DNA from 2 places in the Psychrobacillus sp. FSL K6-2365 genome. Region 2 is predicted to be linked to the other one. Evidence: riboswitches for the same ligand, from Rfam matches in the RefSeq annotation. Region 2 holds a riboswitch; the other holds the start of a gene.
The links. A riboswitch is a leader RNA that binds a small molecule or an ion and turns the genes downstream of it on or off. The one in region 2 is predicted to bind cobalamin.

Region 1 (4,209 bases), 470 kb from region 2:
TTCCTAAACCGATCCCTCTGTATCTAGAATTCGTCCGTTCTGCTTGAGGAACTGGAATCATGTTTAGGTCAATCACGTTATCAAGCATTCGAACCTGAATTTTTATAAGCTTTTCCAAAACATCCGCTGGAACTGCTCGTCCTAAATTTATAGACGATAAATTACATACGACAAAGTCCCCTGGCTTACGACGAGTGACAATTATATCGTCCTCTATTTGAATGGACTCGAATGTTGTTGCGCTTTGATTTTGAAAAATTTCTGTACAAAGATTACTACTATAAATCATCCCGGCATGTTTATTTGGATTGCTACGATTGACCTCATCGCGGTAAAACATAAACGGAACACCTGTCTCTAGCTGAGAGCGCATAATTCGCTTCATCAAATCGATAGCAGGAACTGTTTCTCGAGACAAACGATGATCGATTACACATTCCTCATATTTTTGGCGGAAGGAACCATCTCCACGTTTTTCATCATAAAAATCTTCTAACGAATAGCCCTTTAGCTGACGAACTTCTTGCGGGTCAAATAAATGCCATTCCTCTCTAGCATCCACTTTTTCCATAAATAAATCTGGCAAGCACACCCCAGTAAAAATATCGTGAGCTCTCAAGCGTTCATCTCCGTTATTTAAACGTAGATCTAAAAATGTAAAAATATCTTTATGCCAAACATCTAAATAAACAGCCACCGCACCTTGACGCTGGCCAAGCTGATCTACACTTACTGCAGTGTTATTGAGTTGTTTAATCCAAGGAAGTACACCGCTTGAAGCACCAACAAAACCTCTAATGGAAGACCCTCGGCTACGCACCTTACCCATATAAACACCAATGCCGCCACCAAATTTCGAAAGAGTCGCTACATCCGTATTGCTATCGTAGATACCTTGAAGACTATCGTCTACCGTGTCGATAAAACAACTAGAAAGCTGACCATGAGGTTTACCGGCATTTGAAAGTGTTGGTGTTGCTACTGTCATATATAAATTACTCATTGCCCAATATGATTCTTTTATTTTTTCTAAACGATTTTCATGCTCGTCTTTCATAAGTGTCATAGCAATAATAAGCCAACGTTCCTGAGGCAGTTCTACAATTGTTTTATCAAAGTCCTTCGCTACATACCGATCCAGTAGTGTTTTGAGGCCGATATAAGTAAATAAATAATCTCTTTCCTGTACGAGAACTTCAGATAGCTGCTCTAATTCTTGCTGGGAGTATGCTTGTTTAAGACGTTTGTCATAAATTCCTTTTTCACTTAACAGTTGAACATTACTAGCAAATTTTGTATACACTGCATCCGCAGTTGTGCTTCTTCTCTCAGCTACTTGTTCATAAACCTCTGCTAAATGCACTCTTGCTGCTACAAAGGTCCAATAAGTTTCTTGTTCATCTAGAAAACTTAATGCTTCCAGTGACATTGTCTTAGACCAAGCAGCTATTGTACCTTCCGGGTGCTTTTGCATCCATCTTTCATGTGTTTTTATAAGAGGAGCAATTTTTTCCTCCCCAAATTCTTTGATTAGATTATGTAATACTTCTTGTTTAGTAGTGTTTGAGATGATTGTCATTTTGAATTCCTCCTATTTTTTAATTGAATCATTTATGTGGTACTCCCCTTTGAAATAGAGCACAAAAAAGCGATGTCACAGCCATCTTCGGCTGAGACATCGCTCAAAATTAAAAGTGTAGGATACAACAAGACATATCAAGCATTCGAGATATTGGCCTTCGCTCCCACCTCTCAACCCCCGAAGAAAGTGTTGCTTACCGATGAAAAGGCAGGTCTACTGGCTCGTGTTTCACTCTCCTGTTGGCCTTCCCACGATTGCTCGCAGTGGCTATTCCAACAGTCGTCCACACTTACAGTTGCGGGGACAGCTTCGGCATTTTACCGAATTCCCTTTTAAACCATAAAGGTACCTTCTCATCGTTAACATACTATATATTGTGTTTAGTTCATTTATATAATCTAACATATTGTGTTTATAGGAGCAATAGATAATATATTATTAAACAAGAAATCTATAAAAAGTCCCATATGTATAAAATTTCTTCACTATTTTCAAGTGACTAAAATAATATAATATAGCTCCATCATAATATTTCTCATTGTTAAACTACCTACCCTTCCTCTCAGGAGTTTTAAGTATCAAATAGATTCTTTACAGTTCTGACTTCACTTTATACTTCCTTAAAATTAAGTTAATAAGAAAAGGGGAACCTAGAGGTTTTTCAGAGGCTCTTTTGTTATGCAGTTTTATAGATTTTGAGCGTTTATTAATTAAAAGGTATTATTCTAATATGTGTTTTAATTTAATCTATTCTCGTACCGCCAATTAGTCTCTATTATTTATTCTTTATTTCTATTCTGTAGTAAAAATAATGCTAGACCGATTAAGATAAGTACGATACCCATACCTTGTTGTAAAGAAATGACTTCATCAAAATGAAATACGCGAGTATACAGGTTCCAATTGTCTCTCCTAATATACTCATTGAAATAATGGAGGTACTTAGCCATTTCAACAACCAATTGAAAATTGTTTGCCCTAAAATTGTCGCAATAAACGCCAATCCAATAAAGGACCACCATGTTTGTACAGAGTAATTAAAGAAGGGTGTTTGCTGACAAAAAGCAAAAACACCTAAAAGCAATGTACTGCTCCCGTAACTAATAACTGAATATGGGATAAGAGATAGCCTTTTACGTACATGCTGACCAATGAAAAAGTAAGCTGTTATGATGCCTGCCGCAATAAGTGCAAGTATATCGCCAAATAATGCTAGTCCACTAATTTGAAAATCCTGCCATCCAATGACAATACTTCCGGCAATCGCTACAAGAAAGCCCATTATAGCCCCTTTACTGAAACGCTCCTTGAATAAAAAATAACCGCCAATCATCGAAAAGAGTGGTTGTAATGTGACAATAACCGTCGAGCTTGCAACAGATGTGTAATTTAATGATTCAAACCACAATACATAATGTGCTGCTAGAAACGCCCCTGATAATAATCCGAGTCCCCATTGTTTTTTTGATAACAAACGTAATTCTTGTCGGTTCTTTTTATTAACTAATAAAAATGGAAAAAGTATTACAGTTGCAAAAAACATTCGATAAAATGCTGTAATTGTAGCAGGTGCATCTGCTAATTTCACAAAGATAGCTGAAGACGATAATGCGAATACGCCAAAAAATAAGAGTGCGTAAGAAATATGAGGAGATTTCAATTCTGGTCCTCCTAGATAATTATTTACAATAATAAAATTAATTTATTATAATGTACAAGGGTAAGTATAAAATATTTATGTAATTGAAAAAAGTATTATTTCGCTATGTTTAGTATGTCAGCACAAAATGAGTTAAACATACATTATTGTAGAAAGGGGTTTTACTATGAACGATCATCGTCTCGGACAAACCGTATTAAATTATCGTAAAAAGAGTGGTATGACAATTCGTGAGTTCGCTGATTATGCTGGGATTAGCACTTCACTTATTAGCCAAATAGAAAGAGGACAAGCAAATCCATCTTTAAGTGTACTAAAACTAATTGCAAAGGCATTAAATGTACCACTCTTTACCCTCTTCATTAATGAAATTGATACGGATTCGCTCATTTCGAGAAAACATGATCGAAAGAAAGTATATCGTGAGAATAGTGACCATATTGTCTATGATGTGTTAACACCAGATTTCATGAAAGCACATATTGAACTCTTACTAATGGATTTAAATGCACACGCAAGTACTACTGAAAGTCACTATTCACACTATAACCAAGAAGAAATTGCTGTCGTGATGAAAGGACAAGCGTATGTCGAACTGGAAGGCACCGAATACTTTCTAAATGAAGGAGATGTCGTGCGCATTCCACCAAATGTTAAACACCGGTTTTTGAACAAAAGTGATGAATCGAATCATATATTATTCGTCCTAACTCCATCATTAATCTAAATAGCCCATCCCCATGTAAATATTTAAGAAATAGGGATTTCAACCAATAAAAAGGGTAGTTCCAAAAATCGAGCAAATATCGACTTTTGGAACTGCCCCGTAAAAAATCGTTATGCAATCTGGCCTGATTGAATAACATGACCGGTGATTTCACAACTAGGATCCGAACTTTACAGCATTACTTCTTCAACTAAAACGCTTCGTTACTTTAGTAAGAAAAAGACTTTACTCCCTCTTGAA
Region 2 (4,209 bases):
CATTTTCCGCTTTTTCACATTGACCCCTAAATGCTGTGCACGTTCTTCTCCAAATAACATTGCATTTAACTCTCTTCTGTTTAACCACAATAAAATCGTGCCAATAACTACAAACGGCAATGCCATTTGAACAAAACTCCATCCGCGCATTGATACACTTCCGAGTAGCCATCCAATAATTTGTCTCAATTCTTCTCCTGTCAATGCAATCATTAACGAAATTACAGAACCTAAAAAAGAACTAAAAATAATTCCAGTCAAAATAATTGTTTCCATTTTCATCGAACGATCGACTAGCTTGGCAAATGTAATAACAAGTAGCATCGTAACTAGAGCCCCAATCATACTGAAAACAGGCAATGTGAATATTCCTAGAAACGGCACCGAAATACCGAAAAAGAGCGTAGCCACGGCGCCAACTGAGGCACCGGACGACACTCCTAACGTATAAGGATCGGCAAGCGGATTTTTTAATAACCCTTGAAATGCAGCACCTGCAATGGCTAGTGATGCACCTACTAGTCCTGCAAGCACCACACGTGGCATGCGAATTTTCCAAACGATATTGGTCGCGATTGCATCTGCTCCCGTATCCCATAATGTGCTGATCGGTACCTTTACGGATCCGACCGATACACCTAGCCAAATTGCTACAAAAAGAGCTATTATGGACAAGATGTAGCCGATCAAGGCTTTACTCACTAAAAGCCTCTGGATAAATTGCTTTCGCTACTTCTTCTAATCCCTCTGCAAGACGTGGACCTGTACGACTTGTTAGGTTTTCATCTACTTGTATAACTTCATTGTTTTTCACTGCTGTAATAGAATCGAACCCGTCACGAGCTTTCACGCTATCCACAATTCCTTCTACATAGCTATACATTACAATAATTACGTCCGGATTACGGTTAACAATTTCTTCTGGTTCTATTTTAAACCAGCCTTCTTGATCCGCTGCAATATTCTCAGCATTCACCATATCTAAGATTTCTTGCATGAACGTTTCTTTACCAGGTGTATAAATTTCCGGAACATCTGAAGTTTCAACGAATACAGTTTTCTTCGTTTCTACTTTTGCTACTTTCTCTTTAACTTCTGCTACTTTTGCTTTCATATCTTCTACAATTTGTTGTGCTTCCTCAGATTTACCAGTAGCACGACCAATTTCCTCAATTGTTGTATATGTTTCATTGAAGTCCGTTGCATTTTTCACTACGTATACTTTTACTCCAGCGTCGCGAATTTGTTGAAATCCAGCTTCACCTACACCCAAGGCAGATTCATGAGCAAATACAATATCCGGATTCATCGCTAAGATCTTTTCCACGTTGAATTCCATACCACCGATTTTCTCTTTTTCAAGCGCTTCTTCTGGGTAGTTATCGTAATCATTAACTCCAACAATTTCATCATTTAATCCAAGTGCAAATAAAATTTCTGTATTACTTGGTTGCATAGAAACGATTGTTTTTGGTGCTTCCTCTAATGTAATTTCAGTACCGACTGCATCGGTCATTGTAATTGGGAAAGTTGTTTCATCTACTACTGTTTCTTGTTGCGTACTTCCTGTATTTTCTTCAGGTTTAACTTCTTCTTGTCCGCATCCTACTAGCAATAGAACTGCTAAAGCGGATGTCATCCATAACTGCCATAATTTCTTCATTTTACATTCCTCCTATTTAAGCCAATAAAAAATCTCCCATCCTATTGATGAGAGATAGATAGGTATAAATCTGCACGAAAACACAATGAGCCAGACCTACACCAAACCTATCCTCGTAGGTAACGGGCGTAAAGCATATAGGCAGGTTTTCTGACTTATGATGTGTTGCATCACTTACAGTGGCGGGACCGTGCTGGACTTTAACCAGCTTCCCTTTTAACTCTAGCAATCCGTAACTAGAGCACCTCTATGCATTTATTTATTGATGTTGCTTTGTCTTCATTATACCTTATTTTTTATGACTGTCGACTTCAACTTTGAGGATAGAGTGGTTCGACCTTTGGGATGGAGTTGAGCTCTCTTGTATATTGAGAGATTGCTCTCGTAAAGCGTGTATTCTCTTTCGTATATATATCATTCTCGTGAAGTATAGATTCCCTTTCGTATAGCTGGGCTGGGGATATCTCTCATACAGTTGCTCCCCGCTATTGTGTAAGGGATGAACTTGCATTTACTTGCTCTCGTTTGTTGTTTTCTTGGTGTTACTGGACCTTTACTTGCGTTCAGGATAGAAATACTTGCGAACGGGTTATGAATACTTGCTCTTGAGAGGCATTTACTTGCGGTTAGGAAGTTAATTCCAATTTTTCAACTTGATATTTTGGAGATTGCTCTGATATAGGAGAGGAATTAACGTTTACTTGCTCTGTTTTGTTGTTTTCTTGTTGTCACTGGACCTTTACTTGCGTTCAGGATAGAAATACTTGCGAACGGGTTATCCTTACTTGCTCTTGAGAGGCATTTACTTGCGGTTAGGAAGTTAATTCCAACCTTTCAACTTAATAATTTGGAGATTGCTCTGATATAAGAGAGGAATTAACGTTTACTTGCTCTCGTTTGTCGTTTACTTGGTGTCACCGGTCCTTTACTTGCGTTCAGGATAGAAATACTTGTGAATAGGCTAGGCATACTTGCTCTTGAGATGCATTTACTTGCGGTTAGGAAGTTAATTCCAATTTTTCAACTTGATATTTTGGAGATTGCTCTGATATAGGAGAGGAATTAACGTTTACTTGCTTTCGTTTGTCGTTTACTTGGTGTCACTGTACCCTTACTTATGTTCTAGATAGAAATACTTGCGAACGGGTAATGTTTACTTGCTCTCGAGATGCATTTACTTGCGTTCAGGAAGTTAATTCCAATTTTTCAACTTGATATTTTGGAGATTGCTCTGATATAGGAGAGGAATTAACTTTTACTTGCTCTCGTTTGTCGTTTACTTGCTGTCACCGGTCCTTTACTTGCGTTCAGGATAGAAATACTTGCGAACGGGTTATGTTTACTTGCTCTTGAGAGGCATTTACTTGCGGTTAGGAAGTTAATTCCAATTTCCAACTTAATATTTTGGAGATTGCTCTGATATAAGAGAGGAATTAACGTTTACTTGCTCTGTTTTGTTGTTTTCTTGTTGTCACTGGACCTTTACTTGCGTTCAGGATAGAAATACTTGTGAATAGGCTAGGCATACTTGCTCTTGAGATGCATTTACTTGCGGTTAGGAAGTTAATTCCAATTTTTCAACTTGAGAATTTGGAGATTGCTCTGATATAAGAGAGGAATTAACGTTTACTTGCTTTCGTTTGTCGTTTACTTGGTGTCACTGTACCCTTACTTATGTTCTAGATAGAAATACTTGCGAACGGGTTATGTTTACTTGCTCTTGAGATGCATTTACTTGCGGTTAGGATTATTTCCCCAAATTCTTGATGATCGTATACTACATAAAATTAGAAAAACCCTCGAACAAGGTCGAGGGTTTAGGATTACATTTGTTCAGGTGCAGATACACCAAGTAGGCGCAATGCATTTGAGATTGTTTGACGTGCTGCTGTTACAAGTGCAAGGCGAGCTTCTGATTGCGTCACGTTATCCGCATTCAGTACTTTATCCGCATTATAGAAGCTATGGAATGTCGTAGCTAATTCTTGGATATAAATTGCAATTCGGTGAGGTGCACGAAGTTTTGCAGCATCTGCAACTATTTGTGGGAAGTCACCAATTTTCTTCAGTAGATCTAATTCTTTTTCACTTTGCAATAATTCAAGTGAATCAGTCGACACTTTCATGCCTTGCGTTTCTGCTGATCGTAAAATTGAACAAATACGTGCATGTGCATATTGAGCGTAGAACACTGGGTTTTCATTAGATTGAGAAACAGCTAAGTCTAAGTCGAAGTCCATATGTGAATCGCCTGATCGCATACCGAAGAAATAACGTACTGCGTCAAGACCTACTTCTTCCACAAGCTCACGCATTGTAACAGCTTTCCCAGTACGTTTACTCATTTTCATTTTTTCGCCGTCTTTATATAGTTGAACCATTTGTATAATTGATACTTCAAGTTTTTCACGCTCATACCCAAGCGCCTCAATTGCTGCTTTCATACGTGGTATATAACCGTGATGGTCTGCTCCCCATATATTGATCAATTGATCGAATCCACGAACTAATTTATCTTCGTGGTATGCAATATCGGGCAATAAATA

Region 1: another riboswitch for cobalamin. It lies ahead of MKY29_RS01315 (ribonucleoside-diphosphate reductase subunit alpha); the one in region 2 lies ahead of MKY29_RS03755 (ABC transporter substrate-binding protein).

What each region holds. Positions count from the first base shown of each region.
Region 1 covers NZ_JBBOOO010000001.1:256,596-260,804, reverse strand. The annotation lists gene MKY29_RS01315 (ribonucleoside-diphosphate reductase subunit alpha) at 1-1,579, opposite strand, end outside; cobalamin riboswitch at 1,772-1,950, opposite strand; partial or broken gene MKY29_RS01310 (DMT family transporter) at 2,362-3,242, opposite strand; partial or broken gene MKY29_RS01305 (helix-turn-helix domain-containing protein) at 3,348-3,969, shown strand.
Region 2 covers NZ_JBBOOO010000001.1:727,761-731,969, reverse strand. The annotation lists gene MKY29_RS03760 (FecCD family ABC transporter permease) at 1-690, opposite strand, end outside; gene MKY29_RS03755 (ABC transporter substrate-binding protein) at 695-1,663, opposite strand; cobalamin riboswitch at 1,787-1,927, opposite strand; gene argS (arginine--tRNA ligase) at 3,487-4,209, opposite strand, start outside.